DNA from 3 places in the Paraburkholderia sp. EG304 genome. Region 2 is predicted to be linked to each of the others. Evidence: predicted binding sites of a transcription regulator. Region 2 holds the regulator's gene; each other region holds the start of a gene.
The links. The regulator HrcA, encoded in region 2, represses chaperone genes, less so after heat shock. The targets are predictions, from matches to a motif close to TTAGCACTCNNNNNNNNNGAGTGCTAA.

Region 1 (7,747 bases), on a different contig from region 2:
CGACAACATCCGCCAAGGTCTGGCGAGCGATCTGGGCTTCGAGCGCGACGACCGGCGCGAGAACATCCGCCGCGTCGCGCACGTCGCCCAGTTGATGAACGACGCGGGTTTGATCGTGATCACCGCGCTGATTTCACCGCTACGCGAAGACCGCGCAATGGCGCGCGAGATCATCGGAGCAGACAAGTTCGTCGAAACCCACGTCTCCGCCTCGCTCGCCACCTGCGCGAGCCGCGATCCCAAAGGTCTTTACGCGAAGGCGAGGTCAGGCGAGATCAGCTCGTTCACCGGCGTATCGGCGCCCTATGAAGCACCGATCGATCCCGACCTGCACGTCGACACCGGAGCGCTGAGCCCCGCGCAAAGCGTCGCGCAGATCTTCCACTACCTGCGCGAAAAGTGTCTCGGAAGATCGGCTCAGCGTACGGCTCACGCCGCGGGCGCCTGATCCGAACTCAGGGCGTCCGGAAGCGCTCGCCGGCCGCCACATCAACCCCGACGCCCAAACGAAAAAACCCGCCTGAGCGGGTTTTTTCGTTTGGGGAAACGCCTCGCGGCGCACTCCCCCTCATGGACTTCCAACCGGGCCTCGTCCGTGATCCAGACGCGCGGCAATTCAACCACGCGACCGGACCACGAGGCCCGAGCGGAATTACATGTCCATGCCCATGCCGCCCATGCCGCCGGGCATGCCGCCAGGCATCGGAGCATCTTCCTTCGGCAGTTCGCAGACAGCTGCGTCGGTCGTCAGCAGCAGGCCAGCAACCGAAGCTGCGTTTTGCAGCGCCGTACGCGTCACCTTCGTCGGGTCCACGACACCTGCGTCCACCAGGTCGACGTACTCGCCCGTCGCTGCGTTGTAGCCGTAGTTGCCGTTGCCAGCAGCAACCGCTGCCACGACGACGCTCGCTTCTTCGCCACCGTTGGTGACGATCTGGCGCAGCGGCTCTTCCATTGCGCGCAGAACGATCTTGATACCTGCGTCCTGATCGGCGTTAGCGCCCTTCAGGCCAGCGATCGCCGTACGTGCACGGATCAGCGCGACGCCGCCACCAGCGACGATGCCTTCTTCCACAGCTGCGCGCGTTGCGTGCAGTGCGTCTTCGACACGTGCCTTCTTTTCCTTCATTTCGACTTCGGTCGCAGCACCGACCTTGATCACTGCAACGCCGCCTGCCAGCTTGGCAACGCGTTCTTGCAGCTTTTCCCGGTCGTAGTCCGAGGTCGCTTCTTCGATCTGCTTGCGCACTTGCTTGACGCGAGCTTCGATGTTCGCTGCTTCGCCAGCGCCGTCGATGATCGTGGTGTTTTCCTTGCCCACTTCGATACGCTTCGCCTGACCCAGTTCAGCCAGCGTTGCCTTCTCGAGCGTGAGGCCGGTTTCTTCAGCGATGACCTGACCGCCGGTCAGGATCGCGATGTCTTCCAGCATCGCCTTACGACGATCGCCGAAGCCCGGTGCCTTGACAGCAACGGTCTTCAGGATGCCGCGGATGTTGTTGACCACCAGCGTTGCGAGCGCTTCGCCTTCGACGTCTTCAGCGATGATCAGCAGCGGACGGCCAGCCTTCGCGACTTGTTCCAGAACCGGCAGCAGATCACGAATGTTCGACACCTTCTTGTCGTGCAGCAGCACGAACGGGTTGTCGAGCACGGCAACTTGCTTGTCCGGGTTGTTGATGAAGTACGGCGACAGGTAGCCGCGGTCGAATTGCATACCTTCGACGACGTCAAGTTCGTCTTGCAGCGACTTGCCGTCTTCGACGGTGATCACGCCTTCCTTGCCGACCTTGTCCATTGCTTCAGCGATGCGCTCGCCGATCGACGAATCGCTGTTCGCCGAGATCGCGCCAACCTGGGCGATTTCCTTGTTGGTCGTGCACGGCTTGCTGATCTTGCGCAGTTCTTCGATTGCGGCTGCAACAGCCTTGTCGATGCCGCGCTTCAGGTCCATCGGGTTCATGCCCGATGCGACGTACTTCATGCCTTCGCGGACGATCGATTGCGCGAGAACCGTAGCGGTCGTCGTGCCGTCGCCTGCGTTGTCGCTGGTCTTGGAAGCGACTTCCTTGACCATTTGCGCGCCCATGTTCTGGAGCTTGTCTTTCAGTTCGATCTCTTTTGCGACCGACACACCGTCCTTGGTGACCGTCGGGCCGCCGAAGCTGCGCTCGAGGACCACGTTGCGGCCCTTCGGACCCAGCGTGACCTTCACGGCGTTGGCGAGAATGTTCACGCCTTCGACCATCTTGGCACGGGCGGAATCACCGAATACGACGTCTTTAGCTGCCATCTTCTAACTCCTTGAATACTTTGGATATAACCGGGGAAGTAGCGACGTTGCGCTTACTTCTGCACCACGGCCATGATGTCTTCTTCGCGCATCACAAGCAGTTCGTTGCCGTCGACCTTGACGGTCTGGCCTGCGTACTTGCCGAACAGGACGCGGTCGCCGACCTTCACGTCGAGGGCGATCGCTGCGCCCTTGTCGTCGCGCTTGCCCGGGCCGACTGCGAGGATTTCACCTTGATCCGGCTTTTCCGCTGCGGCTTCGGGGATCACGATGCCCGACGCGGTCTTGGTTTCCTGATCCAGACGCTTGACGATCACGCGATCATGCAAAGGACGAAGGTTCATACATACTCCTCTCTGATTGAGACTGAAGAACGCTGAGAAAACCCGGCTGGACGAGCCAACCGGAGATGTTGTTAGCACTCTCGTGCAGCGAGTGCTAATTATATGGACGGGTAGTGACAAATTCAAGAAGTGCGGAGCAGCGACACCGCGGGCGGGGTTTTGCCCGACCGGCGGGGTGCGGGCGCATCGGCGCGGTCATGCGCGTGAGCTGCGAACCCGAGCAAAAACAAATACTTGCAGCGAGGTTCACGGCCTGTCGCCGCACCGAGAAGGGGCGGTATCGCAGACAAACAACAACCGCGCACCGTACTCCATCCCGTCGGATCTCCTATTTCCAGGGAAAACCCCCGTCCGGTCGAGCATAAGGTCGCAAGGCCCGTACGGCCCGCGACACCGACCGGCTCATCCGGTTCGACTCACTTCTGCGCAGGCGGGCGCAACGCATTACCTGCCATCCACTTGAGCCGTTCGCAATTGACCTTGATGCGCGCTGCGAATTCCTTCGGATCTCGCTCGCGCAGTGCGTTCATCCGGCTATTGGTGTCGTCGGCGCGATGCCAGCCCGCGTCCCAGCGCTGATCGAAATCGGTCGCTCCGGTCAGCACCTTTCGGAGCCGCTCCTTATAGGCGCCGATCCGCTCGGGCGACGCGCCGCAAAACGCCTGCGCGAAATTCGCCCGCTCGCCCGCCGTCTCCGCGCTCATGTTGGCGTCGCTCGCGCCGCTCGCGAGCGGCGCCGCGAGCGACAGCATCGACCAACAAAGCGCAGCGCAAAGCGGTCGATAGCGATACGATAGGTTCTTCATCTTCGACTCCTGACGATCCTTCGTGGCGACCAGGGATTGTCCCGATCTGCAACGCCGCCTTGCCGATTGTGTCCTGATTGCACTGCACGATGGCGTTTTCGCGCGCTATTCGATGCATCGCGCGGCCAAGCCGCGGTGCTACGCTCGTTAAAGCGGCATTCGCGACGTGCCCTTCCGGGGAGCCGTGGCACGAGCACCGCAACGCCACGGCCTATCGGCAGGCCGCGACAGAAACACGAGCGCCAGGCATCAACAACAAGCTCGAAACGACACGAAATCAAACACAAAAAGGCGAGACATCGCTGCGGGAGTGACTGCGATGGCATTTAAAACATATACCGTACTGACGCTATTGGTGACGAGCACAGCCGCGTTCGCGTGGCGGCCAGTCACCTATCCGATCCGAAGTCAGAGCCCTTACGAGCGCAGCATCGATAACGCGATGTGCTACGCCGAGGCGAACCGCGTGACCGGGGTCAACATGGCCCACGAGTCGCAGATTCCGCCGCGTCAGCCGCCGGCGGCCAAAGGTGCGTCGACCGGCGTACCGTCGAAACCCCCGCTTCCCCCCAGTTCCTTCTCGGCCACGCCGCTGCCGTGGAACGCGAGCGCGCCCGAAGCCGCGAGCGCGCCGCTCGCCGGCGCGCAAGCGCCTGGCGGCGCAGCGTCGGCGAAGCCCGTGAACGAAGCCGCGGCCGGCGCCAGCGCGCCTGGCGCGCCGGCCACCGCGGCGGCGAATGCACCGCCGAACGCATCGGCGGCGGCACCGGGCGCAACGGCGGCACCCGGCGCATCGGACGGAGCGGCCGCTTCGACGCAGGCCAACGCGGCGTCGAACGTGAAGCTGCCGCCGCTGCCCGCGCCCGAGCCTCCGATGACCCGCTATTGGGCCGCCTACGGCGCGTGCATGCAGGCGCGCGGTTACGTCGTCCAGTAGTTCGGCCGACGCCGCCTGCGAGCGTCGTCGCATTCATTCTTTTTGATGGCGCCGGCCTTCGGCGCCAGTGGAGCGACACGGCCATGCCGCGCGACTCGACTTCCGACCAGCCGTTTTTCCATCACTGCGCATACTGCGGCGTGCCGCTGCCGGGCCGTTTTTCGCCGTGTCCCGCATGCCATGCGCTACCGATCGATTCGTTCGATACCGACGACAAGCCCGGCGAGCGCGCCGCGCGATCCCGGGCGCTGAGCACATCGCGCGCGCAACTCGACCCGCTGCCAGCGGCCGCGAGCTTGCCCGCGGACCGTGCGTCGCGACGCTCTGCGCAAACGAAGATGAGCCCCTACGAACTGCTCGACGAGGCCACGTTCGAGCCGGGCGGGCGTCGACGGCGGCACCCGCTCGCGCTAACCGCGGCCGCGCTCGCGACGCTCGGCGCGGTGTATATCGGCTTCGCTCTTCTCGACGACGATGCGAACGTCGACACGCCGGTGACGGTCTTCGGCACGGTGCACCCGGACAACCCTAGGCAAGTCCCTGCGCAGGACGTTGCGCAGAATGCGGCGCCGCAGGTTGCCGCGGCGCCGACGCCCGTGGCGCCGCAGCCCGCGTCGATGGTCGCGCAAGCGCCGCGTCCTGTTGTCGTCGCGCGGCAGCAACCGGCGAACGTGCGGGCGCCTGTCGCGTCATCGGCGCCACAGGTCGTGGCGACCGCGCCTGCCGTGGCGCCCTCGGCATCGTCCGTCGTTTCGAACGGGCCTACCGTAGTGCGCTCGTCAACGCCAGTCGTGGCGGCGGCGCCGAACGTGGCGCCATCCTCGTCGCCCATCGTTGCGACGGCGCCGACCGTCGCAGCAACCTCACCGCCCCTCACGGCGACCGCGCCAACCATGACGCGGTCGTCCCCGACCGTTGTGGCGACCACGCCGACCGCCGCGCCATCCTCACCGCCCGCCGTGACGACCGCGCCGACCGTGACGCGATCGACGCCGACCGTCGTGGCGACCACGCCGACCGTCGCGCCATCCTCAACGCCCGCCGTGACGACCGCGCCTACCGTGACGAGATCGTCGCCGACTGTTGTGGCGACCACGCCGACCGTCGCGCCATCCTCAACGCCCGCCGTGGCGACCGCGCCTATCGTGACGCGATCGGCGCCGACCGTCGTGGCGACCGAGCAGACAGCAGCGCGCTCGGCACCGCCCGTCGTCGCGTCCGCGCCTACCGTGAGGCGCTCGGCACCGCCCGTCGTCGCGTCCGTGCCCACCGTGACGCGTTCGTCACCGCCCGTGGTGGCGACCGCGCCCACCGTCGCGGCTTCCTCATCACCCACCGTAGCGCGCTCATCACCACCCGTAGTCGCGACCGCACCCGTCCCAGCGCGACCGTCAACGCCAGTCGTTGCGACCACGCCGCCCGTCGTGCCATCGTCTCCGCTCGTCGTCACGACCGCACCCACCGCAGCACCAACGCCGAAATCGAGCGCGGCCGTCGCCGCGCCCACGCCGCGCGGTACGGCGGTCGCGTCGATCAACACCAACCCCAGCAGCAACACCGACACGATGGCCGCCCCGCTCACGCTAGCCGACAAACAGCGCGCCGATGCAGAGCGCAATCTGATCGCCGCGCGCGGCTACCTGCAACGAGGCAATCTGTCGGCGACCAAAGTGCGCATCGCGGCGGCCATCACCGCGCAGCCCAATAATCGCGACGCGCGCCGCATGCGCGCCCAGGTGAGCACGCTAGAGCAGCAGCGCGACGCGTTGCTGAGTCTCGCGCGCGGTTGCGGCAACGTCGGACATTGGGAGTGCGCGTCGCGCAACGCCAACGAAGCGTTGCGGATCGATTCGAGCAGCAAGGCCGCGCAGCGGCTCGCCGCGCTCGCGGCGAACGAGTCGGCGTGGCAGACCATGCAGCCGACGGCGGAAGAATCGCGCGCATTGCGCAATCTGCTGCGCCACCACTAAGCTAAGGATTGCAAGGGATCTCGCGAGATGGCGGCACGAAGATGCCGCCAATCACGCCCGCCCGCACGACACCCCAAAAAGACGCGCCGCGCGGTCGGCCGTGTCAGCCGGCGATGCTGTCGTAGCCGTAATAGCCGCCCTGATACCCCGAGCCGAGGAACGCGGCTTCCTGCGGCACGTCGGTGAGCAGCACGCCGCGCAGGCCGACGCCACCGTTACGCAGTCGTTTGGCGGTTTCGATGATCTCGTGCAGCGGCTGACGCCCATGCCGCACGACGAGCAGCGACGTCGCCGCGTATTTGCCGATCAGCGTCGAATCGGTCACGGCGAGCACCGGCGGCGTATCGATGATCACGACGTCGTATTGCGGCTTCAGCAGCTCGAGCATCGCCTCGAAGCGTCGGCTCATCAACAGCTCGGCCGGGTGCGATGGCAGCGTGCCTTTCGCGAGCACGTCGAGGCCGGGCAGCACGTCGCGCTGGATCATCGCATTGAGATCGCCGCCGCACAGCACGTCGGACAGTCCCGGCCGATGGCTGACGCCGAAATGCGAATGCACGTCGCCGCGCCGCATGTCGCCGTCGATGATCAGCACGCGCTTGTTCGCCGACGCGACCAGCGTCGCCAGATTCACCGACAGGAACGACTTGCCCGCATCGGGCCGCGATCCGGTGATCATCACGACGTTATTGGCCGCATGATCGAGCGACAACTGCAGCGACGTGCGCAGATTGCGCACCCCTTCCACCGCGAGATCCTCGGGCGCCTGCTGCGCGAGCACATGCTGCCCGCGCTGGCGCAGCGACACCTTTTCCTGCAGGCGCAATTGCGTCTGGCTGCGCGGCACCACCGCGAATACCGGCACGCCGAGCATCCCCTCGAGTTCGTCCGGGCGCTCCACGCCGCCGCGCATCGCGCGCTTCAGGAACACCAGCAGCAAGCCGAGCACGAGGCCGCCGCCGAGCGACATCAAAATCACCAGCATGCGCTTCGGCCGCACCGGATCGTCGGGCGTCTCGGCGAAGTCCACCACGCGCACGCCGCCCACCTGCCCGGCCTGCGCCACCCGCAGTCGCTGCACGCTGTTGAGCAGGTTCGTGTACAGATCGGTGTTCACGTGCACGTCGCGCTGCAGACGCAGCGCGGTCTGCTCGGTGTCGGGCATCGTCGAGACGCTGCGGTTCATCGTGCTCTGTGCGCCCTGCAACGCGGCGATCTGCGCATCGAGCGCGGCGACCGTCGGATGGTTCGGCGTGAACTTCTGCAATAGCTCCGCGCGCTGCTGCTGCAAATCGAGCAGCTTCGTCTTGTTGTCGACGATCTGCTGCAGCAGCAGCTTACTTTCTTCGCCGAGATCGACGGTGCCATGGGTATTGCGGAACTTGCCGTAGCGCTCT
Region 2 (7,747 bases):
CGAGTGCGTCACCCTGGTTGCGGGCGTCGGCCAGCTCACGCAGCTTGTGATCTTCTTCCGCGTTCGCTTCCGCATCCTTCACCATCTTCTCGATTTCGGCTTCGGACAGACCCGAGTTCGCCTTGATCGTGATGCGGTTTTCCTTGCCGGTCGCCTTATCTTTCGCGCCGACGTGCAGAATGCCGTTCGCGTCGATGTCGAAGCTCACTTCGATCTGCGGCACGCCGCGCGGTGCCGGCGGAATGCCTTCGAGGTTGAACTCGCCGAGCAGCTTGTTGCCCGCTGCCATTTCGCGTTCGCCCTGGAACACCTTGATCGTCACGGCGCTCTGGTTGTCGTCAGCCGTCGAGTAGACCTGTGCGTGCTTGGTCGGGATCGTGGTGTTCTTGTTGATCATCTTCGTCATCACGCCGCCGAGCGTTTCGATGCCGAGCGACAACGGGGTCACGTCGAGCAGCAACACGTCCTTGCGGTCGCCCGACAGAACCTGGCCCTGGATCGCGGCACCAACGGCCACGGCTTCGTCCGGGTTCACGTCACGGCGCGGGTCCTTGCCGAAGAACTCCTTCACCTTTTCCTGCACCTTCGGCATACGGGTCATACCGCCGACCAGGATCACGTCGTCGATTTCGCCGACCTTCACGCCTGCGTCCTTGATGGCCACGCGGCACGGCTCGATCGTGCGTTCGATCAGTTCTTCAACCAGCGCTTCCAGCTTCGCACGCGTGATCTTCAGGTTCAGGTGCTTCGGACCCGACGCGTCGGCCGTGATGTACGGCAGGTTGATTTCAGTCTGCTGGCTCGACGACAGCTCGATCTTCGCCTTTTCAGCCGATTCCTTCAGGCGCTGCAGCGCGAGCACGTCTTTCGACAGATCGACGCCCTGTTCCTTCTTGAACTCGCCGATGATGTAGTCGATGATGCGCTGATCGAAGTCTTCACCGCCGAGGAACGTGTCGCCGTTCGTGGACAGCACTTCGAACTGCATTTCACCGTCGACGTCCGCGATTTCGATGATCGAGATGTCGAACGTGCCGCCGCCGAGGTCGAACACCGCGATCTTGCGGTCGCCCTTTTCAGCCTTGTCCAGGCCGAATGCCAATGCGGCTGCGGTCGGTTCGTTGATGATCCGCTTCACTTCCAGACCGGCGATGCGGCCTGCATCTTTGGTCGCCTGACGCTGGCTGTCGTTGAAGTACGCCGGCACCGTGATCACGGCTTCCGTGACGGTCTCGCCGAGGTAGTCCTCAGCGGTCTTCTTCATCTTGCGCAGCACTTCGGCGGAAATTTGCGGCGGCGCGAGCTTCTGGTCGCGCACTTCGATCCATGCGTCGCCGTTGTCGGCCTTGATGATCTTGTAGGGCATCAGGCCGATGTCCTTCTGCACTTCCTTCTCTTCGAAGCGGCGGCCGATCAGACGCTTGACCGCGAACAGCGTGTTCTTCGGGTTCGTGACCGACTGACGCTTGGCCGGCGCGCCGACCAGGATCTCGCTGTCTTCCATGTAAGCGATGATCGACGGCGTGGTGCGCGCGCCTTCCGAGTTCTCGATGACCTTGACCGAGTTGCCTTCCATGATCGCCACGCACGAGTTGGTCGTGCCGAGGTCGATGCCGATGATTTTGCCCATTTTTACAAATCTCCTGACTTTGATCGCTGCGGAAAGCGCCCGGTTGGCCCATCTGGCGGCGGGACGATCCGCTCTCAATTCCTACCTGCACTCAAAATAAGTGCGGCCACATCGTTTTCAAGACCTCTATTGCGATGCGGTCTTTAATTTTTTTCAATCACGGGGCGGGCTCGTGAATCCTTGCTGCGAGCCCGCTCCGTCAGCTTGCACGGCGCCCCGGCGCGGTCCGCCGGAAGTGCCTGAATCGACTGGATGTTTTGCGGCGCGCGCCGATGCGAAGCGACGAGGCAGACGCCGCCGGCGCTGACGCCGAGATGCCCGTCGACGTGCTTACTTCGGCGCCGCGACGGTCACGAGCGCGGGACGCAGCACCCGATCCGCGATCACGAAGCCCTTTTGCAGCACCGCGACGACGGTGTTCGGCTCCTGGTCGGCCGGCACCATCGAAATGGCTTGATGGCGATGCGGGTCGAACTTCTCGCCGACCGGATTGATGGCCACGACGCGGCCCTTCTCCAGCGCGCCGCTCAACTGGCGCAGCGTGAGTTCGACGCCTTCGCGGACCTTCTGCAGGTCGTCGGACGAATGGGCGACGGCCGCCTCGAGACTGTCGACCACCGGCAGCAGATGCTCGGCGAAGTTCTCGATCGCAAACTTGTGCGCCTTGGCGACGTCTTCCTGAGCGCGACGGCGCACGTTTTCGGTTTCGGCCTTCGCGCGCAGGAAGTCTTCCTGCAACTCGGCGATCTTCGCCTGAGCGTCGGCCAGCGCCTGCTCGGCGGCTGCCTGGGCGGATTCAGTGGTGGCGCCGGTGTTCTGCTGTTGAGTAGCGGCCTCAGCCGTCTCGGCGGCCTGGCGCGCGGCTTCGTCGGCGGGCGTGGGATTCTGGCTCGTCGGGTTCTCTTGCGTGTTTTCCATGTCGCTGAAAGTCGTTAAAAAGTAAAAGCAAAGGCGGAAAAAGCCGTTCCGACACCGTACGATTCGTGCTTTGCAAAATCGCGGCACGTGTCTTCGCGCCGATCCGCCAGACCGGACCCCAGATGGGGTCTGAAATAGCCGTTTCAAGCGGCTCCGAGGTTTTTTCGCACCACCGTCGTGCAGGCGAAATGCGCCGTAACAAGCATTCACGTGGCGCAATCAGATAGGGATTGAGTGCAGCCCGCAACTGACCTATTCTCCAGTCATGGAGCGGCAACGCACGTTAACCCTTAATTTGACGTAAGCCTTACCGACACCTGACAGTCGTTCCGATAGCCCGTTTCAGCCCATCGAGGGGAGTACCGTGAAACTGACCGTTGCAATCGGGGTGGTCGCACTGGTACTGATCGCGGGCACCACGACAATCTGCATGTCCGGCGCGGTCAACGACCACACCACCGAGTACGGTGGCGCACATGCCACGGTCGAGCAGTTTTTTAGTTCCCACCCGAAAATCTGTCGATAGTGCGCCGGTCGCGCTTGGTCGGTCGCCCGTGCAGCGCGGCGGCCGGCTCGTGATATACCTTGCGCCGTTCCTGCTCGACCTGCCGCTTCTCCTTGCTCTGCGAGGTTTCCGCGTAAAGCGTCTGCGCCACGCTCGCCGGGCCGCGTACGTCGCATACGCCCAGCACCTCGACCTGCCACACGTAGCGCTCGATCTCGATTTCGACCAGATCGCCGACACGCACGTCCTTGGCCGGCTTCACGGCCGCGCCGCCGATGCGCACCCGCCCCTTGTCGACCGCATCCGCGGCCAACGAACGCGTCTTGAAGAAGCGCGCGGCCCACAGCCATTTGTCGATGCGCAGTTTCGCGCCCGGTTCGGTTGAAATACGGTAGTTCATTTGCGTATTCAAGCTCCTGTCGTGTGCGGCACCGGCACCGCTTGCACCGGCCAGCCCTGCAGGTGTTGCGCGACAATTTCGCCGAGCGCGGCAACCCACGGCTGAGACGCGTTCAGACAGGCGATCCGGTGAAACTCCTTGCCACCCGCCTGTAGAAATTCGTCGCGCACTTCCATGCCGATTTCCTCGATCGTTTCGAGGCAGTCGGCGGTGAAACCCGGACAAAACACATCAGCACGCCGCACGCCTGCCGCGCCGAGTTCCTTCAACGTCGGCGCCGTATAGGGCTGCAGCCATTCGGCCTTGCCAAAGCGCGACTGGAACGTGATGCGGCATTCGACCGGCGTCAACTCGAGCGCCTGCATCAGCAGTGCGCCGGTCTGCTGGCATTGCTCGTGATACGGGTCGCCGAGGTCGAGCGTGCGCTTGGGTACGCCGTGGAAACTCAGCACGAGCTTGTCGCCCGCCGCGAAATCGGGGCGGCCGTGCAGATGCCAGTGGTGACGCACCTGCGCGGCAAGCGCCGCGATATACGCCGGGTGATCGGCGTACTGGCGAACCGTGCGGACTTCCGGCTGGTTACGCATGCGCTTGAGCGCGGAAAAGGCTTCGTCGAACGCGGTCGCGGTGGTCGACGCCGAATACTGCGGATACATCGGCATCAGCAGCACGCGCTCGGCGCCAGCGAGCTTCAGCTGGTTCAGCATTGCGGGAATGCCGGGCGTGCCGTAGCGCATCGCGTAGTCGACCAGCACCGTGTAGTCGTTGACTTGCAGCAGATGGCGCAAGCCCTCGACCTGCTTTTCGGTGTGCACGCGCAGCGGCGAGCCCTCGGGCATCCACACCGCCGCGTACTTCCTGGCGGAGCTGCGGCCGCGAAACGGCAGGATCAGCAGACGCAGAATCAGCTGCCACAGCAGCGCGGGAATTTCGACCACGCGAGGATCGGACAGGAACTGCGCGAGATAGCGGCGCACCGCGCGCGGCGTCGGCGCATCGGGCGTGCCGAGGTTGATCAGCAACACGGCGACGCGATGCGATGTGGCGTTCTGTGATGGCCGCTCGAGGTCGAAGCGCATAGGCAGCAGAAATCGCCGCGTCACGCGGCGAGTCGATTCAATGGAGATTCATTATAGCGGCGCGGGTTCGGCCGGGCGCCGCCGGACCCTGGCCATTCGGACGATTGGCAGACGCCGCCCGTTCGCGCATCATGGCCGGCACGGGCTGCGATGACGGCAGCGCCGCAAAGCGCGAGGACTACTGCTGGCTGAGCGTCATGGACAACAGCCGCGCGGTGATGTCCACGATCGGAATCACGCGGTTGTAGGCCATGCGGGTCGGTCCGATCACACCGAGCGTGCCGACGATCTTGCCGTTCACCTCGTACGGCGCGGTGACGACGCTCATTTCCTCGATCGGCACCAGCGTCGATTCGCCGCCAATGAATATTTGCACGCCCGCCGCATGACTCGACACATCGAGCAACTGAAGGAGGCTGGTCTTCTGGTCGAACACATCGAACAGCTTGCGCAGGCGCGCCATGTCCGACGAAAGATCCGCGACTTCGAGCAGATTGCGCTCGCCCGAGATCAGCACGGTCTCGCCGGTATCGGATTCGTCGGTGCTCGCGGTGACGGCCGCGTGCATCAGCGAAGTCATGTCGCCACGCAGCTCGTCGATTTCCTCGCGCAGGCGGCGGCGCACTTCGTCGAACGAGAGGCCCGCGAAGTGCGCGTTGATGTAATTGGAGGCTTCCACCAGCTGCGAAGGCGAAAAGTCGCGCTGGGTGGCGAGAATGCGGTTTTGCACGTCGCCTTCGGGCGTCACGATGATCAGCAGAATGCGCTTGTCGGACAGGCGCATGAATTCGATCTGCTTGAATACGTGGCTGCGGCGCGGTGTGAGCACCACGCCGGCGAACTGCGACAGGTTGGACAGCACGCTCGCCGCCGCGGCGACGATCTTCTGCGGCTCGCCCACCTGCAGCGTGGTTTTGACCGCGCGCATCACCGCTTCTTCGTCGGCGGCGGACTCGACCGTCAGCATCGTGTCCACGAACAGACGGTAGCCGCGTGGCGTCGGAATGCGCCCCGCCGACGTATGCGGACTGATCACGAGCCCCAGATCCTCGAGGTCCGACATCACGTTGCGGATCGTGGCCGGGCTCAGCTCGAGGCCCGAGTAACGTGACAGCGTGCGCGAGCCGACCGGCTGACCTTCGGCGATGTAGCGCTCGATCAGCGTTTTGAGGAGGGTTTGTGCGCGAGGATCTAGCATGACGAAAAATTTTAGCTCAATGGCATCGCAGCCGCGAGCGCCCGCGGCGCCCGCTCCCGGCAAATGCGCCGCCGTCGGCGAGCGCGCATGTCATCGGGTCTTCACCATTCTAACGATAATCGCGACATGCGCAGACGCCCCGCGTGCGCCGACCCGCTACCGGGTTGGCCTGCGGTTCTTTTCAGGCCCTACCTATGGTGTAATGCCGGCATGCAAGTGACCAGCCAGTTCAAGACCGTCGCGCTCGTCGGGCGCAGCAATACGCCAGGCATCGGCGAGCCGCTGACCGCGCTCGCCGCGTGCCTCGCCATGCTCGGCCTCGAAGTCGTGTTCGAAGCCGACACCGCCGCCGAAATCGGCGTAACCGACTACCCGGCGCTGCGTCCCGCTGAGATCGGCGCGCGCGCCGACGTTGCCGTGGTGCTCGGCGGCGACGGCACGATGCTCGGCATCGGCCGCCAGCTCGCGCCATATCGCACACCCTTGATCGGGATCAACCACGGGCGGCTCGGCTTCATCACCGACATCCCGATCTCCGACATGCTCGAGACCGTGCCGCAAATGCTGTCCGGCAATTTCGAGCGCGAGGAGCGCGTGCTGCTCGAAGCGCGCATCGTGCGCGACGGCACGCCGATCTACCACGCGCTCGCGTTCAACGACGTGGTGGTCAACCGTAGCGGTTTTTCGGGCATGGCGGAGCTGCGCGTGTCGGTCGACGGCCGCTTCATGTACAACCAGCGCTCGGACGGCCTGATCGTTGCAACGCCGACCGGCTCGACCGCGTACGCGCTGTCGTCGCAGGGGCCGATCCTGCACCCCCAATTGCAGGGCTTCGTGCTCGTGCCGATCGCGCCGCACGCGCTGTCGAACCGGCCGATCGTGCTGCCAGACGACTCGAAGGTCAGCATCCAGATCGTTTCCGGGCGCGAAGTGAACGTGAATTTCGACATGCAGTCGTTCACGTCGCTGGAGCTCGGCGACACGATCGAGGTGCGCCGTTCGCGTCATACGGTGCCGATGCTGCATCCGGTCGGCTACAGCTATTACGCGACGCTGCGCAAGAAGCTGCACTGGCACGAGTACCCGTCGCACGAAGAAGACCAGAGGCCGCAAGCGGCGCCTTGAAGCGCAAACGCCGCAGCGGCCGCCACCCGAATCCCACGCTCACCCGACGACCTCCATGCTTCGCCACCTCTCGATACGCGACTTCGTCATCGTCGCCGCGCTCGACCTCGAATTCGACAGCGGCTTTACCGTTTTCTCGGGCGAAACCGGCGCCGGCAAATCGATTCTGATCGACGCGCTCGCGCTCGCGCTAGGTGCGCGCGCCGATGCGAGCGTCGTGCGCACCGGCGAGAGCCGCGCCGACATCACCGCGGAGTTCGAAACGCACGCACAGGTCGATCAATGGCTCGATGCGCAGGCGCTCGGCGCGGCCGACGACGGCCAACACGGCGGCACGGTGATGCTACGGCGGGTGGTCGACGCGAACGGCCGCTCGCGCGCGTTCATCAACGGCACGGCGGCCACGCTCGCGCAGCTGCGCGAGGTCGGCGAAATGCTCGTCGATATTCACGGCCAGCACGCGCACCAGTTGCTGATGCGCCCGGACGCGCAGCGCGAGCTGTTCGACACGCACGCGGGCCTGTCCGACCTGGCCGCCGCCGTGACACGCGCGTGGCGCACGTGGCGCGACAAGGCGCAGGCGGTCGAGCACGCGCAAACGCGCGATCGCGAGCTGCAACTCGAACGCGAGCGACTCGCGTGGCAACTCGCCGAGCTCGACAAGCTCGCGCCGCAGCCGGGCGAATGGGAAGAGGTCAACACCGAGCATCGGCGGCTGTCGCATTCCGCGAATCTGATCGACGGCGTGCAGGGTGCGCTCGGCGCGCTGTCCGAATCGGACGACGCGATGATCACGCATCTCGGCTCGATCGTGTCGAAGGTGCGCGACCTCGCGGAAATCGACCCGGCGCTGAACGACGTGCTCGCCGCGCTCGAACCCGCCGAAATCCAG
Region 3 (7,747 bases), 180 kb from region 2:
CGACCGGCACCGCGACCTGCGGTGCGGGTGCAAACACGTAACTCATCCCGTTCTCCGTTTTTCGATGGGCGCCGCCGAGGCGGCGAGAAAGATCGAGTGTAACGCGCGGCACGGCGCGGGTGCGTGTCAGACGGGCGGTCGCGCGTCATCGCGTGCCCGCTGCGCCGCTGTTCGCCCGCTCGCCATAGATGCGATACTCACACCGAATAGCTTCCCGAATGCCGTAGCCGACGCCCAAGCGCGGCACGCCACCCGCCCTCTGCGCACGATGACCGACTCGACCACTACGACTTCTCCCTTCCCCTGCGCCCGCTTCATCAAGGAAATCGGCCGCGGCCCGAACGGCGCCCGCGCGCTGACCGCCGACGACACCCGCGCGCTCTACACCGCGATGCTCGACGGCCGCGTCGCCGAGCTCGAGCTCGGCGCGGTGCTGCTCGCGTATCGCGTGAAAGGCGAAACCGCCGACGAACTCGCCGCGATGCTGGCCGCAGCGCATATGTCGTTCGAGCCGGTGCGGCTGCCGCACGGCGCGTTTCGGCCCGTGTCGATTCCGTCGTACAACGGCGCGCGCAAGCAGCCGAACCTCGTGCCGCTGCTTGCGCTGCTGCTCGCGCGCGAAGGCGTGCCGGTGCTCGTGCACGGCGTCACCGAAGATCCGGGTCGCGTGACGAGCGCGGAAATCTTCACGCATCTGCGCATCGCCCATGCGCAGTCGCACGCGCAGATCGAAGCGGGTCTCGCCGAGCGTCGCGTCGCGTTCGCGTCGATCGACGTACTCGCGCCCAAGCTCGCGCGCCTGCTCGCGCTGCGCCGGCGCATGGGTGTGCGCAACTCGACGCATACGCTGGTGAAGCTGCTGCAGCCATTCGCGCCCGCGGGGCTGCGGCTCGTGAATTACACGCATCCGCCGTATCGCGACAGCCTTACGCAGCTGTTCATCACGCATCCCGATGCGGCCGTCGGCGGTGCGCTGCTCGCGCGCGGCACCGAAGGCGAGGCGGTGGCAGATACGCGCCGCCAGGTGCAGGTCGACTGGCTGCATGACGGCATCTGCGAGACGCGGCTGCCGCACGAGCGCTCGTCGCCCGATGCGCCCGAAGTCGAGCTGCCCGAAGCGCGCGACGCCGCGACCACGGCCGCCTGGATCGACGCCGTGCTGCGCGGCGAAGCACCGGCGCCTGGCGCGATCGAACGTCAGGTCGAGCTGATCGTCGATATCGCGAAGACGGCGGCCTGACGGTCGCGGGTTGACAGGCCAGCACACGCCGTCATACATTTGGCCCCATGCGTCCCCTTCCGAACACCCTCCGAATTATCTCCGGCCGCCTAGCGCGGCCCCTATCGCTACGCCTGGCGTAAGTCACGCGTAGCGCCGCGCGCTGGCAGCTCCGGTTGCCGTCGGCGGTCCTCCCGGTAGTTCCCGCAGTTTCGCTTCACCCCGTCGTAGTTCTCCACAACCTTGTCGTCGTTTGTATTCGTCCGTTTACCGCGCGGACGAAGCGAGAGGATCAAATGCACGTTGCCTCGGGCATCCGCATCGTGCATGCGTGACAGTCGGCCAACCGCTCGACGTCCCAACCTCCGCCGACGACACCACGAATGAGGCACTTCACCATGTTGCGCAATCCCGCTGAAAAGTACCGCCCTTTTCCCGCCGTGCGCCTGACCGGTCGCAAGTGGCCGAGTCGCACGATCGACGCCGCGCCCGTCTGGATGAGCACCGACCTGCGCGACGGCAACCAGGCGCTGATCGAACCGATGAACGCCGCGCAGAAGCTCGAGTACTTCGAGATGCTGGTCGCCATCGGTTTCAAGGAAATCGAAGTGGGTTTTCCGTCGGCGTCGCAGACCGATTTCGACTTCGTGCGCAAGCTGATCGACGAGCGGCGCATTCCCGACGACGTCACGATCGAGGTCTTCGTGCCGTCGCGCGCGGAGCTGATCGCACGCACGTTCGATGCGCTCGACGGCGCTCCGCGCGCGATCGTGCATCTGTATAACGCGATCTGCCCGTCGTTCCGGCGCATCGTGTTTCAGCAATCGAAGGACGAGATCAAGGCGCTCGCAGTCGAAGGCACGCGCGTCATCAAGGAACATGCGCAGGCGCGGCCGGGCACACACTGGATCTTCCAGTACTCGCCCGAGACCTTCAACACGACCGAGCTGCCATTCGCGCGCGAGGTATGCGACGCGGTCGCGCAAATGTGGCGGCCGACGCGCCATCACAAGATGGTCGTCAACCTGCCGGCGAGCGTCGAAGCGGCCACGCCGAACGTATTCGCCGACCAGATCGAATGGATGCACCGCAACCTCGGCTACCGCGACAGCATTGTGCTGTCGGTGCATCCGCACAACGATCGCGGCACCGCGGTGGCCGCGGCGCAGCTCGCGCTGCTGGCGGGCGCGGATCGCATCGAAGGCTGTCTGTTCGGCAATGGCGAACGCACCGGCAACGTCGATCTCGTCACGCTCGCGATGAATCTCGACACGATGGGTATCGACAGCGGTCTGGATTTCTCGGATCTCGCGACGATCCGGCGTGTGGCGGAGCACTGCACGGGGCTTCCCGTGGCCGCGCGGCATCCATATGCGGGAGAAGTGGCGATGCGCGGCACACGCGAGCCGCGCGACGCAGATGCCGAGCGCGATGAATACGGCGCAAACAGCCGCGATAAAGCTGAGGATTGCGTAATCGCGTAAATCCGACTTGAGCTTGCGGCGGAGGAGTGCGCACCCCGCATTCCGCCGCCAGGATGGGCGCGCTCACGAGGCGCGCCCGCGCGATGAGAATCTCACTCCAGCGCGCAACGCGTCGCCTGCCATGCAATCAGCCGCCACTGGCCGTCTTCGTGCGTGTGGATCGCGGTATAAGCAATCGGGAACAGCAGCGCGCCGTTGTTCGCTTCCATCTCGATCAGCGCGCGGCCCGTGACCACGTAGGTTTCGCGCCCGGCCGGCAAAACTTCCTGCGACTGCACTTCGATTTGCCGATAACGACGGCGCCCCGCGGTGATCCCGTCGATGAACTGTCGCTTCGTCTCGCGTTTGCCGTTCGTATGGACGTAGCTCACGTTGTCCGCGAGCAGCGTGTCGAGCGACTGCCCGTCGCCGTCGACCATCGCGCGAAATCGCTCTCGCTCGAGCCCGCGAATCGCTTCGATCATCTTTGCCGCCATTGCAGAGCCCCTCGAACACCGCGAGCCACAAGGGGCCACGGTCAGAAGTGATATTGCAAATATAGCTGGCTGAAATTTATACCAGGATTCGGCTCTTTGATACCGCCATTGGAAACATGCTGGAAGCGGTAGCCGGCGGCATACTGCTGATGAGCGCCGAACTGCAGCCCAACGCCCGCCATCTCGGTGAACTGGAACGCGGTGCCCAACGTGAAGTCGGAAGAAATGCGCGGACTGGTCAGCAATCCGACACCGGCACCACCTCGATGAATGGCCGCACTGAACCCGACGACTTGACGAAGCGGATCACCGGCATCACGCCGATCTCGCCGATGTTGTCGTGAACGTTTCCTTCATTGGTGTGCCACCACGCGACGTGCGCCTCGCCGATCAGCGCGAAATGCCAGTCGCCGATCTGCCACCAGGTGAGGTTCGGGTCCCAGACCGCGCCGAGATCGAGCCTCTTGACGAGACGATCACCGACGCCGGCGGCCACTTGCACGCCGAACCGGTCAGCCTGGGACGCGCCCGCCGCACCCAGCAGCAGAACGGCCAACGCACTTTTTAGAGTAAGTCTACGGACCACAAGATTCTTCTTGTTCATTCGGCCCCCATACTGATGACTATTAAGCGAGCGCCCCCTTTATTCCAAGCATGGATTCCGGGGCAAGTATGTTCCAGTTAATGCGCCCGAACAGCAATTATTCTCCCTGAAACCGGACGACGTCAGTCGATCATGAGTCTGCAGCCGCCTCGAACGGTAATTTGTACAGGCTCAACACACAGCGCAAATAGAGCGTATGATGGCTATCAGAAGTCAAGATCCAATAGGATTTTCGGGAACTTGGATACCCCTGCGACCTCTAAGTATTAGCACTCGGCAGATCTGAGTGCTAACATCCATCGCTGGAGTCGTTTACTGAGTACGCTATTGTCTGATTCCAAAGGAGCTTCACACGTGAGCCATGCAATGACCCTTCCGAGTACTTTGAGCCCGTCGTCGGCTAAGGCCGCTCCGGCAGGTGCACTGGCGCTCTCGCATTCCTCGCTGCTGTCCGGTCAACTGGGCAACATCGACGCCTACATTCAGGCGGTCAACCGGATTCCAATGCTGACGCCGGCGGAAGAACGCCAGTTCGCCACCGAATTGCGCGAACACGACAATCTGGAGGCCGCACGCCGCCTCGTGCTGTCGCACCTGCGACTCGTCGTGTCGATCGCGCGTAACTACCTGGGTTACGGGTTGCCGCACGCCGACCTGATCCAGGAAGGCAACATCGGCCTGATGAAAGCGGTCAAGCGCTTCGATCCCGAGCAAAACGTACGCCTCGTGTCGTACGCGATGCACTGGATCAAGGCAGAGATCCACGAATACATCCTGCGCAACTGGCGCATGGTGAAGGTCGCCACGACCAAGGCGCAGCGCAAGCTGTTCTTCAACCTGCGCAGCCACAAGCAGGGCCTCGGCGCGTTCACGCCGGACGAGATCGAAGGTCTCGCGAAGGAACTGAACGTGAAGCGCGAAGAGGTCGCGGAGATGGAAACGCGTCTGTCGGGCGGCGATATCGCGCTCGAAGGTCAGGTCGAAGACGGTGAAGAGTCGTACGCGCCGATCGCCTACCTGGCCGACTCGCATAGCGAGCCGACCGCCGTGCTGGCTTCGCGTCAGCGCGACCGGCTGCAAAGCGACGGCATCGCAAGCGCGCTCGACGCGCTCGATCCGCGCAGCCGCCGCATCATCGAAGCGCGCTGGCTGAAGGTGGCCGACGACGGCTCGGGCGGCTCCACGCTGCACGAGCTGGCCGACGAGTTCGGCGTGTCGGCCGAGCGTATCCGGCAGATCGAAGCCAGCGCGATGAAGAAGATGCGCGGCGCGCTGACCGAATACGCGTAAATGCGTCGAAGCCATGCGCGCGTCGAATGTGTCCTGCCCAAGAGATCGGTAAAAGCGACGCACGGCAGCCGGTCGCGTACTATTTAGCGGCCATCGCGCTCGAGCCCCGCCCTCGCAAGACGGCGGGGCTTTTTCATTCCTTTCGCCCATTCGTGCGCCCCCCGGCCGGCGCGCATTCGCGTCGGCCTATCCCCAAGCCGGCCTGACGAGGCCGGTAAGCCTTTCTTGACGTATCGCAAGTCCGGTAGCAATACTGCACAGACGCGGCAAGTTTCGCGACCTGATGCCGCATGGCTAACTCTAAGCGCGCGAGGTTCCCCCTCCTACAATCGGCATGCATTCGCCAGACTGCCTGACGGCAAGGGCGGTCTGGATCCGGCCGGACTCTCCGGCGTGAAGTCGTCTTTCGACCGATCATGACCCTAGCCCTCAATCGCAGCAGCACTGTCCGGTCGCGCTTGTGCGGCGGGTTCACCAGGTGGGTGCGCGGTCCCACGCTGGCGCGCGATATTGCCATCATCCTCGCCATCAAGTTCGCTCTACTGCTGGCGCTCAAGTTCACATTCTTCAGTCATCCGCAGGCGGAGCACATGATGCTGCCGCCTCAGCAGGTCACGCAGGCGCTGCTGTCGGTGCCCGCCCCGCATCCGTCCGGAGGTGATCAACATGCCCGTTAGCGAAGTCGTAGAACTGTCGCGGCTCCAGTTCGCCATCACGGCGCTTTATCACTTTCTGTTCGTGCCGCTCACGCTCGGCCTCGCCTGGTTGCTCGTCATCATGGAGTCGGTCTACGTGATGACCGGCAAGCAGATCTACAAGGACATGACGCAGTTCTGGGGCAAGCTGTTCGGCATCAACTTTGCAATGGGCGTCGCGACCGGCCTCACGCTCGAGTTTCAGTTCGGCACCAACTGGGCCTATTACTCCCATTACGTCGGCGACATTTTCGGCGTGCCGCTCGCCGTCGAAGGACTGATGGCGTTCTTCCTCGAATCGACGTTCGTCGGTCTGTTCTTCTTCGGCTGGAACAGATTGTCGAAAGTGCAGCATCTGATCGTCACGTTCTGTGTCGCGCTCGGATCGAACCTGTCGGCGCTGTGGATTCTGGTTGCCAACGGCTGGATGAACAATCCGGTCGGCGCGAAGTTCAACTACCAGACGATGCGCATGGAGCTCGACAGCATCGGCGCGGTGATTTTCAACCCGGTCGCACAGGTGAAGTTCGTGCACACGGTGTCGGCCGGTTACGTGACCGCGGCGATGTTCGTCCTCGGTGTGTCGTCGTGGTATCTGTTGAAGCGCCGCGACACCGAATTCGCGCTGCGCTCGTTCGCGATCGCCGCCGGTTTCGGCCTCGCGTCGGCGCTGTGCGTGATCGTGCTCGGCGACGAATCCGGCTATCGCACAGGTGAAGTGCAGCAGGTCAAGCTCGCCGCGATCGAGTCCGAATGGGAGACCGCGCCCGCGCCCGCGCCGTTCACGGTATTCGGTATTCCCAACCAAAAGGAGCAGCGCACCGACTACGCGATCCGCGTGCCGTACGCGCTCGGCATCATCGCGACGCGCTCGCTGAGCGAACCCGTGGTCGGCCTGCGCGACCTGATCGCCGAAAACGAGGGGCGCATCAAGAACGGCATGCTCGCCTTCTCGGCGCTGCAGAAGTTGAAAGGCGGCGACTCGAGCGACGAAGCGCACGCCGCGTTCGACAAGTACAAGGACGATCTCGGATACGGCCTGCTGCTCAAGCGCTTCACGCCGAACGTCACTGATGCGACGCCAGAGCAGATCGCGGCCGCGGCAAAGAGCACGATTCCGCCAGTGTTGCCGCTGTTTTTCTCGTTCCGCATGATGGTCGGCCTGGGCCTGCTGTTCCTCGCGACCTTCGTGCTCGCGTTCTGGTTCTGCGCGCAGCGCACGCTGCTGCTCGAAAAGCGTCGCTGGTTCCTGCGCTGGGCGGTCATCGCGATTCCGCTGCCGTGGCTTGCCGCCGAACTCGGCTGGATCGTCGCGGAAATGGGCCGCCAGCCGTGGAGCATCGCGGGCATTCTGCCGACCAACCTGGCCGCATCGACGCTGACGCCGCGCGATCTGTATCTGAGCATCGCCGGCTTCGTGCTGTTCTACACGGGGCTGTTCGTCATCGAGATCATGCTGATGTTCAAGTACGCACGGCTCGGCCCTTCGTCGCTGCATACGGGCCGCTATCACCACGAGATCGAGCAGCAGGTGTCGCAGCCGCTGTCGAACACGGCCGCGTGACGCGCCGCCACACCGCCTCAGAGGAATAAGCCATATGGACTACGCAGCCCTCAAACTGATCTGGTGGGTATTGATCGGTGTACTGCTGATCGGCTTCGCGCTCACCGACGGCTTCGACATGGGCGCGGCGATCCTGCTGCCGTTCATCGCCAAAACGGACTCCGAGCGCCGCATCGTCGTGAACACGGTCGGCGCGACGTGGGAAGGCAACCAGGTCTGGTTCGTGACCGCAGGCGGCGCGATGTTCGCGGCGTGGCCGCTCGCCTATGCGGCATCGTTCTCGGGCTTCTACTTCGCGATGCTGCTGGTGCTGTTCGCGCTGTTCTTCCGCCCGGTCGGCTTCGACTATCGCGGCAAGCGCGAGGATCCGCGCTGGCGCAACGCGTGGGACTGGGGCCTCTTCATCGGTGGCTTC

Region 1: groES (co-chaperone GroES) is a predicted target of HrcA. The motif match lies at 2,709-2,735, and genes of this name have one in related genera.
Region 3: rpoH (RNA polymerase sigma factor RpoH) is a predicted target of HrcA. The motif match lies at 4,050-4,076, and genes of this name have one in related genera.

Annotation. Positions count from the first base shown of each region.
Region 1 covers NZ_JBKGUA010000030.1:46,076-53,822, reverse strand. The annotation lists gene cysC (adenylyl-sulfate kinase) at 1-448, shown strand, start outside; gene groL (chaperonin GroEL) at 653-2,293, opposite strand; gene groES (co-chaperone GroES) at 2,347-2,637, opposite strand; gene ACLFKU_RS28660 (hypothetical protein) at 3,054-3,443, opposite strand; gene ACLFKU_RS28655 (hypothetical protein) at 3,763-4,380, shown strand; gene ACLFKU_RS28650 (hypothetical protein) at 4,727-5,944, opposite strand; gene ACLFKU_RS28645 (hypothetical protein) at 5,946-6,350, shown strand; gene ACLFKU_RS28640 (polysaccharide biosynthesis tyrosine autokinase) at 6,454-7,747, opposite strand, start outside.
Region 2 covers NZ_JBKGUA010000002.1:41,687-49,433, forward strand. The annotation lists gene dnaK (molecular chaperone DnaK) at 1-1,630, opposite strand, end outside; gene grpE (nucleotide exchange factor GrpE) at 1,961-2,548, opposite strand; gene ACLFKU_RS02845 (hypothetical protein) at 2,913-3,074, shown strand; gene ACLFKU_RS02850 (RNA-binding S4 domain-containing protein) at 3,046-3,453, opposite strand; gene hemH (ferrochelatase) at 3,462-4,532, opposite strand; gene hrcA (heat-inducible transcriptional repressor HrcA) at 4,711-5,730, opposite strand; gene ACLFKU_RS02865 (NAD kinase) at 5,941-6,855, shown strand; gene recN (DNA repair protein RecN) at 6,911-7,747, shown strand, end outside.
Region 3 covers NZ_JBKGUA010000002.1:222,906-230,652, forward strand. The annotation lists gene ACLFKU_RS03630 (fumarylacetoacetate hydrolase family protein) at 1-46, opposite strand, end outside; gene ybiB (DNA-binding protein YbiB) at 269-1,240, shown strand; partial or broken gene ACLFKU_RS03640 (2-isopropylmalate synthase) at 1,618-2,604, shown strand; gene ACLFKU_RS03645 (nuclear transport factor 2 family protein) at 2,796-3,179, opposite strand; partial or broken gene ACLFKU_RS03650 (acyloxyacyl hydrolase) at 3,221-3,783, opposite strand; gene rpoH (RNA polymerase sigma factor RpoH) at 4,138-5,073, shown strand; gene cydP (cytochrome oxidase putative small subunit CydP) at 5,490-5,750, shown strand; gene ACLFKU_RS03665 (cytochrome ubiquinol oxidase subunit I) at 5,740-7,332, shown strand; gene cydB (cytochrome d ubiquinol oxidase subunit II) at 7,367-7,747, shown strand, end outside.